2 linked regions of the Loktanella sp. M215 genome follow. The protein of the gene in region 1 interacts with the protein of each later gene in a pairwise test. Links are inferred from orthologs where the notes say so. Each region holds a gene or a part of one and is shown on either strand. Other genes may lie near its edges. The genes, in order: GLR48_RS12225 and ndk.

Region 1 (3,316 bases):
GCCACCAGACGATCGGCGAGGCGTTTGGCGGCAACATCGTGCGGTGCCACGAAATCGTTCACGGCAAACCCGGCGTCATGCACCACCGCGGTCAGGGCGTCTTTCGCGACCTGCCGAACCCGTTTCAGGCCACCCGCTACCATTCCCTCGTCGTCGACCCTGCCACCCTGCCTGACGTGCTGGAGGTGACGGCCCAGCTGGAGGACGGCACCATCATGGGTCTGCAACACCGCGAACTGCCAATCCAGGGCGTCCAGTTCCACCCGGAAAGCATCCGTTCCGAACATGGCCACCGCCTGCTGCAGAACTTCCTCGACCTTGCGGGCGTCGCGGCATGAGCGACGCGCTCAAGCCCCTGATTTCCGCCGCCGCCGAAGGGCCGCTGACCCGCGCGCAGGCCGAACAGGCCTTTGGCATCCTGTTCAACGGCGATGCCACACCGGCCCAGATCGGCGGCCTGCTGATGGCCATGCGCACACGGGGCGAGACGGTGGACGAATACGCCGCCGCCGCCGCCGTCATGCGTGCCAAGTGCCTGCCCGTGAAGGCCCCCAAAGGCGCCATCGACATCGTCGGCACGGGGGGTGACGGCAAGCACACGCTGAATATCTCGACCGCGACGGCCTATGTCGTGGCGGGCGCCGGTGTGCCGGTCGCCAAGCACGGCAACCGCAACCTGTCGTCAAAATCCGGCACCGCCGACGTGCAGACCGCGATGGGCGTCAACGTCATGGTCGGCCCCGAGGTCGTGGAACGCTGTCTGGCCGAGGCCGGGATCGGCTTCATGATGGCCCCGATGCACCATCCGGCGATGGCCCACGTCGGCCCGGTCCGCGCCGAGCTTGGGACGCGCACGATCTTCAACATCCTCGGCCCCCTGACCAACCCCGCCGGCGTCACGCGCCAGCTGACCGGCGCCTACCGCCGCGACCTGATCCGCCCCATGGCAGAGGTCCTGCTGGCCTTGGGGTCAGAGGCCGCGTGGCTGGTCCATGGCTCCGACGGCACCGACGAGCTGGCGATTTCCGGCATCAGCTGGCTGGCCGAACTCAAGGACGGCCGCGTGACAGAGCGCGAGGTCCACCCCGAGGATGCCGGTCTGCCGGTGCACGATTTCGCCGCGATCCTCGGCGGCACCCCGGACGAGAACGCGACCGCTTTTCGCGCCCTTCTCGCGGGCGAGAAAAGCGCCTTTCGCGACGCGACCCTGCTGAACGCCGCCGCGGCGCTTGTGGTCGCGGGCCGTAGCGCGACCTTGCCTGAAGGTGTCGAGATCGCTGCCGCCAGCATCGACAGCGGCATGGCGCGGCAGGCCGTCGATACCGTCGCCCGCATCACATCGGCGGCGTGACGGACCTCGATCTGTCGCGGCTGGGTGGCTGGGCCGACCTGCCGTTCTGGGCTGCGGACTGGCCCCGCATCGCAAAAGCGCTGGCGCCCGAAACGGCCCCTGTTTTCCCGCCCCCCGACCGCATCCTGACTGCGCTTGAACGGACCCAGCCCGACGCCACGAAGGTCGTGATCCTGGGCCAGGACCCCTATCACACGCCCCGCAAGGCCGACGGTCTGGCCTTTTCGATCCCGCAGGATTTCAGTGGCCGGCTCGACAGCCTTGGCAATATCTTCAAAGAGTTGAAGGCCGACCTTCACGTGACGCGGACACGGACCGACCTTGCCGACTGGGCCGATCAGGGGGTGCTGCTGCTGAACACCGCCCTGACCGTGCCGCAGGGCCGCGCAGGCGGCCACGCACGCCTTGGCTGGGACCGGCTGACACGGCAGGTCATCGCGCGGCTTGACGACCGGCCCCGCGCCTACTTGCTCTGGGGTCGCCACGCGCAGGTCTTTGCCCCCGACAGGCCCTGCGACCTTGTCATCCGCACGGCACACCCGTCGCCCCTCTCGGCGCGCCACGGGTTTTTCGGGTCACGCCCATTTTCAACCGTGAACGCCTGGCTTACAGAGCAGGGACAAGCACCAATCGACTGGGCAGGCAGAAAATGACCGATACCATCCTCGACAAGATCAAGGCCTACAAGCTGGAGGAGATCGCAGCCGCCAAGCAGGCCGTGAGCCTCGAGGCGATCGAGGCGCAGGCCCGCGAGGCGAGCCCCACGCGCGGCTTCACCCGCGCCCTTCAGACCGCCGCCCGCGACGGTTACGGCCTGATCGCCGAGGTCAAGAAGGCCAGCCCGTCCAAGGGCCTGATCCGCGCCGATTTCGACCCCGCCGCCATCGCCGCCGCCTACGCCGAAGGCGGCGCCGCCTGCCTGTCGGTCCTGACCGACACGCCGTCCTTTCAGGGGGCACCGGAAAACATCGCACTGGCGCGCGACGCCTGCGACCTGCCGGTCCTGCGCAAGGATTTCATGTATGACCCTTATCAGGTGGCCGAGGCACGCGCCTGGGGTGCCGACGCGATCCTGATTATCATGGCCAGCGTCAGCGACGCACAGGCGCTGGAACTTGAAGCCGCCGCCGCCGAGTGGAAGATGGACGTGCTGGTCGAGGTGCACGACCGCGCAGAACTGGACCGCGCCGGGCACCTTGAGGCACCTCTGCTGGGCATCAACAACCGTGACCTGCGCACCTTCGACACTACGCTCGACGCAACGCGGACCCTGTCCAAGCACGTCCCCGCCGGCAAGACGATCGTCTCTGAGAGCGGCCTGACCGGCCCTGCGGATCTGGCCGACCTCGCCCGCTACGGTGCGCGCTGCTTCCTGATCGGCGAGATGCTGATGCGGCAAAGCGATGTCGCCGCCGCGACCCGCAACCTGCTGGCCAACCCGATGAAACCGGCGGGGTTCTGACCGTGGCGCTGTCCCACTTTGACGAACAGGGCCGCGCCCACATGGTCGACGTGTCCGACAAGCCCGTGACGTCCCGCATCGCCGTGGCGGAGGGGCATGTCACCATGCATCCCGACACGCTGGCGCGGGTCATGGAAGGCCGTGCGGCCAAGGGCGACGTGCTGGGTACGGCACGGCTGGCGGGCATCATGGGGGCAAAGCGCTGTTCCGATCTGATCCCGCTGTGCCACCCGCTGCCGATCACCAAGGTCAGCCTCGATCTGACCTGTGACACCGCCCTGCCCGGCGTGCGCATCAGCGCCACGGTCAAGACGACGGGACAGACCGGGGTCGAGATGGAGGCGCTGACCGCCGTGTCCGTTGCGGCCCTGACCGTGCACGACATGGTCAAGGCCGTGCAAAAGGACATGGTCATCGGCGGCATCCGCGTCACGCTGAAGGACGGCGGCAAGTCCGGCCGTTTCGAAGCGGAATGATCACGGTCGCACAGGCCCTCGACGCGC
Region 2 (3,198 bases), 610 kb from region 1 along the record:
GCCGGTGACGATGCCCGGCACGCCAAAGGCTTCGGTCATGGCTTCAGAGATCGAATTTGCCTGCACGGCGGAAAAGATCAGGCCGAACGACAGGATGAGGCAGATCGAAAACGCGTAACCCATCGCGCGGCTGCCGACACCGGCGGCCATGTAGAACGCAGGCCCGCCGCGATACTGGCCGTCACCGTTGCGCACCTTGTACAACTGCGCCAGCGTCGATTCGGCGTAAGCCGTGGCCATGCCCACCAGCGCCACCATCCACATCCAGAAGATCGCCCCTGGCCCGCCTAGATAGATGGCGACGGCCACCCCCGCGAGGTTGCCGGTGCCCACGCGGCTGGCGAGCGAAATCGTCAGCGCCTGCAACGGGCTGATGCCCTCGCCAGAGGTCTCTCGCGACCCGGTGATGACGCGGAAGTATTCGGGGAAATGGCGGAACTGGATAAAGCCCAGCCGGATGGTAAAGAAGATGCCGACGGCGAGCAGGCCGTAAACCAGCACATACCCCCATAGCACCGTGTTCAGGAAATCGACGATCGCATTCACGAGGCAGGTCCTTTCAACTGATTGTGACTCAACCCTAGTGCCCTGTGCCGGCCTGACAAACCCGCATGCGTATTATTTCGTGATATCTGCGCCGGTCCACTCGGTCTCGATCCGGACGGTGACCGTATCGCCGACGCCGATGGTACTGCCCGCCTCCGGCACGCCCATCCCCATGCCAAAGGCCGTGCGACTGACCTCTCCGACCGCGGAAAAGCCGATCCGCACCCAAGGCTCGAACATGCCTGCGGTGGTATTACCGTTGAAGGTCGCCTGCAGCGTCACCGGCTGCGTTACCCCGTGCATCGTCAGATCGCCGGTGACGTCGGCCGTGGTGTCGCCCGTGCGTGCGACCTGCGTGCTGACAAAGGTGATCTGCGGAAAAACGTCCGCGTCAAAGAAGTTCGGCCCCAGCAATTCCTCGCGAAACCCCAGCGGCGGTGTGTTCAGATCCAACGAGGCCACATTGATCGTGAACGACACATCAGCGGTCTGCGGTGCGGCAGGGTCCAACCGCAGCGTCCCCTCCAGCGTGTCGAACTCTCCGGTGTAATGCGACAGCCCCAGATGATTGACCGAAAACACGACGCTGGCGTGGGCGGGATCCAGCGTGAAATCCTGTGCCGGAAAACTGGTCGGCGTATCCTGCGCAAGCGCCGGGGCGGCAGAAAGGATCAGGGCTGCAAGGACGGACAGGCGCATGGGACACTCCGTATCGGGTCGCCCGCCAGTCAAGGCCCGGCTGTCCCACGTGTCAAGGCAAAGCCTTTTCACCGCGCGGGGGCCATGCTAGGGCAGCGCCAGCATTCAACGCCGCAGTGCGGCACATTCAGACAGAGGCACCAACATGGCCATTCAGCGCACCTTCTCCATCATCAAGCCCGACGCCACCAAGCGCAACCTGACCGGCAAGATCATCGCCAAGTTCGAGGATGCCGGCCTGCGCGTCGTCGCCTCCAAGCGCATCCAGCTGACGCTGGCCCAGGCGCAGGAATTCTACGGCGTCCACAAGGACCGCCCCTTCTTTGGCGAGCTGTGCGAGTTCATGATTTCCGAGCCGATCGTCGTGCAGGTGCTGGAAGGCGAAAACGCCATCCAGAAGAACCGTGACGTCATGGGCGCCACCAACCCCGCCGACGCGGCAGAGGGCACGATCCGCAAGGATTTCGCCCTGTCGATCGGTGAAAACTCGGTCCACGGCTCTGACGCGCCGGAAACCGCAGCGGAAGAGATCGCCTATTTCTTCTCCGGCCTCGAACTGGTCGGCTGAACATGAAAAAGGCGGGCCAAGTGCCCGCCTTTGCATGATTTTCGCCGGTTCAGGCGAATCGGGGCTGTCCTGTCGGGACGGCCCCTTTGCGTTCCAGATGGGCGCGCAGCAGGGCAACGTTCTTGCGGTTCGACTTGAACGTGGCGTCGAACAGATCGCCGATCAGGGGGATCATGCCGACCAGCGTGTCGGTGGCCGTATTCGCCACCATCCGGCTGATGACATGCGCCGGCGCCCCCAACCGCTTGGATTCGTAGATGATCCAGGCAGAGGGTGCCAGCGTCAACAGATCGCCCACACCCGGGATCATCCCGATGATCGAATCGTAGCCGACCCGCAGCCCGATGACCGGAATCCGGATCGCCGAATCCATCCGGTGCGCCACCTTTTCCAGCCGCTGCAATCTCGCGTGATGATCGGTCATGCGGCAACCGGCTCGCTGCGGCTGATGATCCAGATCGCGTGGACCAGACCGGGGACGTAGCCCAGAATGGTCAGAAGGATGTTCAGCCAGAACTGGCCTCCCAGTCCGACTTTCAGAAAGACGCCCAGCGGCGGGATCAGGACGGACAGGATGATGCGGACGAGGGTCATGGTGATCTCCTTGCAGTGTTCACCAAATCAATGCGCAGGCGCGCACAACGGTTCCCTCAGTCGCGCAGGTGGCGGTCCGTCACACCGATCCTGTCCAAAAACGCCTCCAGCTCCGACCGGCCCGCATCGCCATGCGTGGCCTTCAGCGCGTCGAACTGCTGGCGCAGGGCGGTCTTCTCTGCCCCCTTGCAGTCGTTCCAGGGGCGGCCCTGCAACGCCATGTGCAGCACGTAATAGGAAATGAAATGCGCGCGGTGGCCATTGTCCAGCAACTTGGCATAGGCCGCATTGGCGCCAAGGGCGCGCAGCGTTTCGGCATCGGGAATGCCCGCATCACGGAATGCGGTTTCCATCGCGGGGCCAAGATTGCGGATGCTGGAAATTGCGGTCATGCGCCATCGTGGAACAGGCGCGCGCCCACCGCAAAGGGAAAAATCCGCACCGCCGATGGGAGGATCGGCGGTGCGGACAAATTGCGTCGCTCAGATACTGGCGAAATCCCGGAACATCGGGATCTGCTGTTCTTGCTGCTGCATCGGTTGCGGCGCCAAGGGGGTGCCTGTCTGCTGCGGCAGGGCGTGCGTGTCGCCCTGTTGCTGGTTCTCTGCCTCTGACTGGGCGGGGTGCTGGCTGGCCATTTTAGGTCCTGTAAAGTTGCCGTCGGTTGTTGTCGTTCCCCAACCCATCGCCTCTTGCCGGACGATGTGTTGAGGATGGGGTCGAATCGTGTCGCGCTCTGGGCACAACTGTGGCGGAATTAAGGCATTTTCAACCGGGCCGCCGCCACAATC

The links.
Region 2: the proteins of GLR48_RS12225 (region 1) and ndk interact in binary tests that used the Escherichia coli proteins (3 or more experiments, as listed by UniProt). The link is inferred for Loktanella sp. M215 from one-to-one orthologs.

The regions. Positions count from the first base shown.
Region 1 is NZ_WMEA01000001.1:2,494,668-2,497,983, reverse strand. What follows is about bases 177-3,175. They hold GLR48_RS12225 (uracil-DNA glycosylase), read left to right. Parts: upstream 177-1,347; coding sequence 1,348-2,004; downstream 2,005-3,175. Other genes in these bases: moaC (cyclic pyranopterin monophosphate synthase MoaC), read left to right, coding at 2,816-3,175; trpC (indole-3-glycerol phosphate synthase TrpC), read left to right, coding at 2,001-2,813; trpD (anthranilate phosphoribosyltransferase), read left to right, coding at 335-1,351; GLR48_RS12235 (anthranilate synthase component II), read left to right, coding at 177-338. Also shown: more of GLR48_RS12235, read left to right, coding at 1-176; more of moaC, read left to right, coding at 3,176-3,289; GLR48_RS12210 (molybdopterin molybdotransferase MoeA), read left to right, coding at 3,286-3,316. UniProt on the Escherichia coli protein: Excises uracil residues from the DNA which can arise as a result of misincorporation of dUMP residues by DNA polymerase or due to deamination of cytosine.
Region 2 is NZ_WMEA01000001.1:3,104,278-3,107,475, reverse strand. What follows is about bases 221-3,101. They hold ndk (nucleoside-diphosphate kinase), read left to right. Parts: upstream 221-1,390; coding sequence 1,391-1,813; downstream 1,814-3,101. Other genes in these bases: GLR48_RS15420 (hypothetical protein), read right to left, coding at 2,890-3,045; GLR48_RS15425 (TfoX/Sxy family protein), read right to left, coding at 2,464-2,799; GLR48_RS15430 (YqaE/Pmp3 family membrane protein), read right to left, coding at 2,234-2,407; GLR48_RS15435 (DUF4112 domain-containing protein), read right to left, coding at 1,863-2,237; GLR48_RS15445 (YceI family protein), read right to left, coding at 619-1,245. Outside these bases: more of GLR48_RS15450, read right to left, coding at 1-220. UniProt on the Escherichia coli protein: Major role in the synthesis of nucleoside triphosphates other than ATP. The ATP gamma phosphate is transferred to the NDP beta phosphate via a ping-pong mechanism, using a phosphorylated active-site intermediate.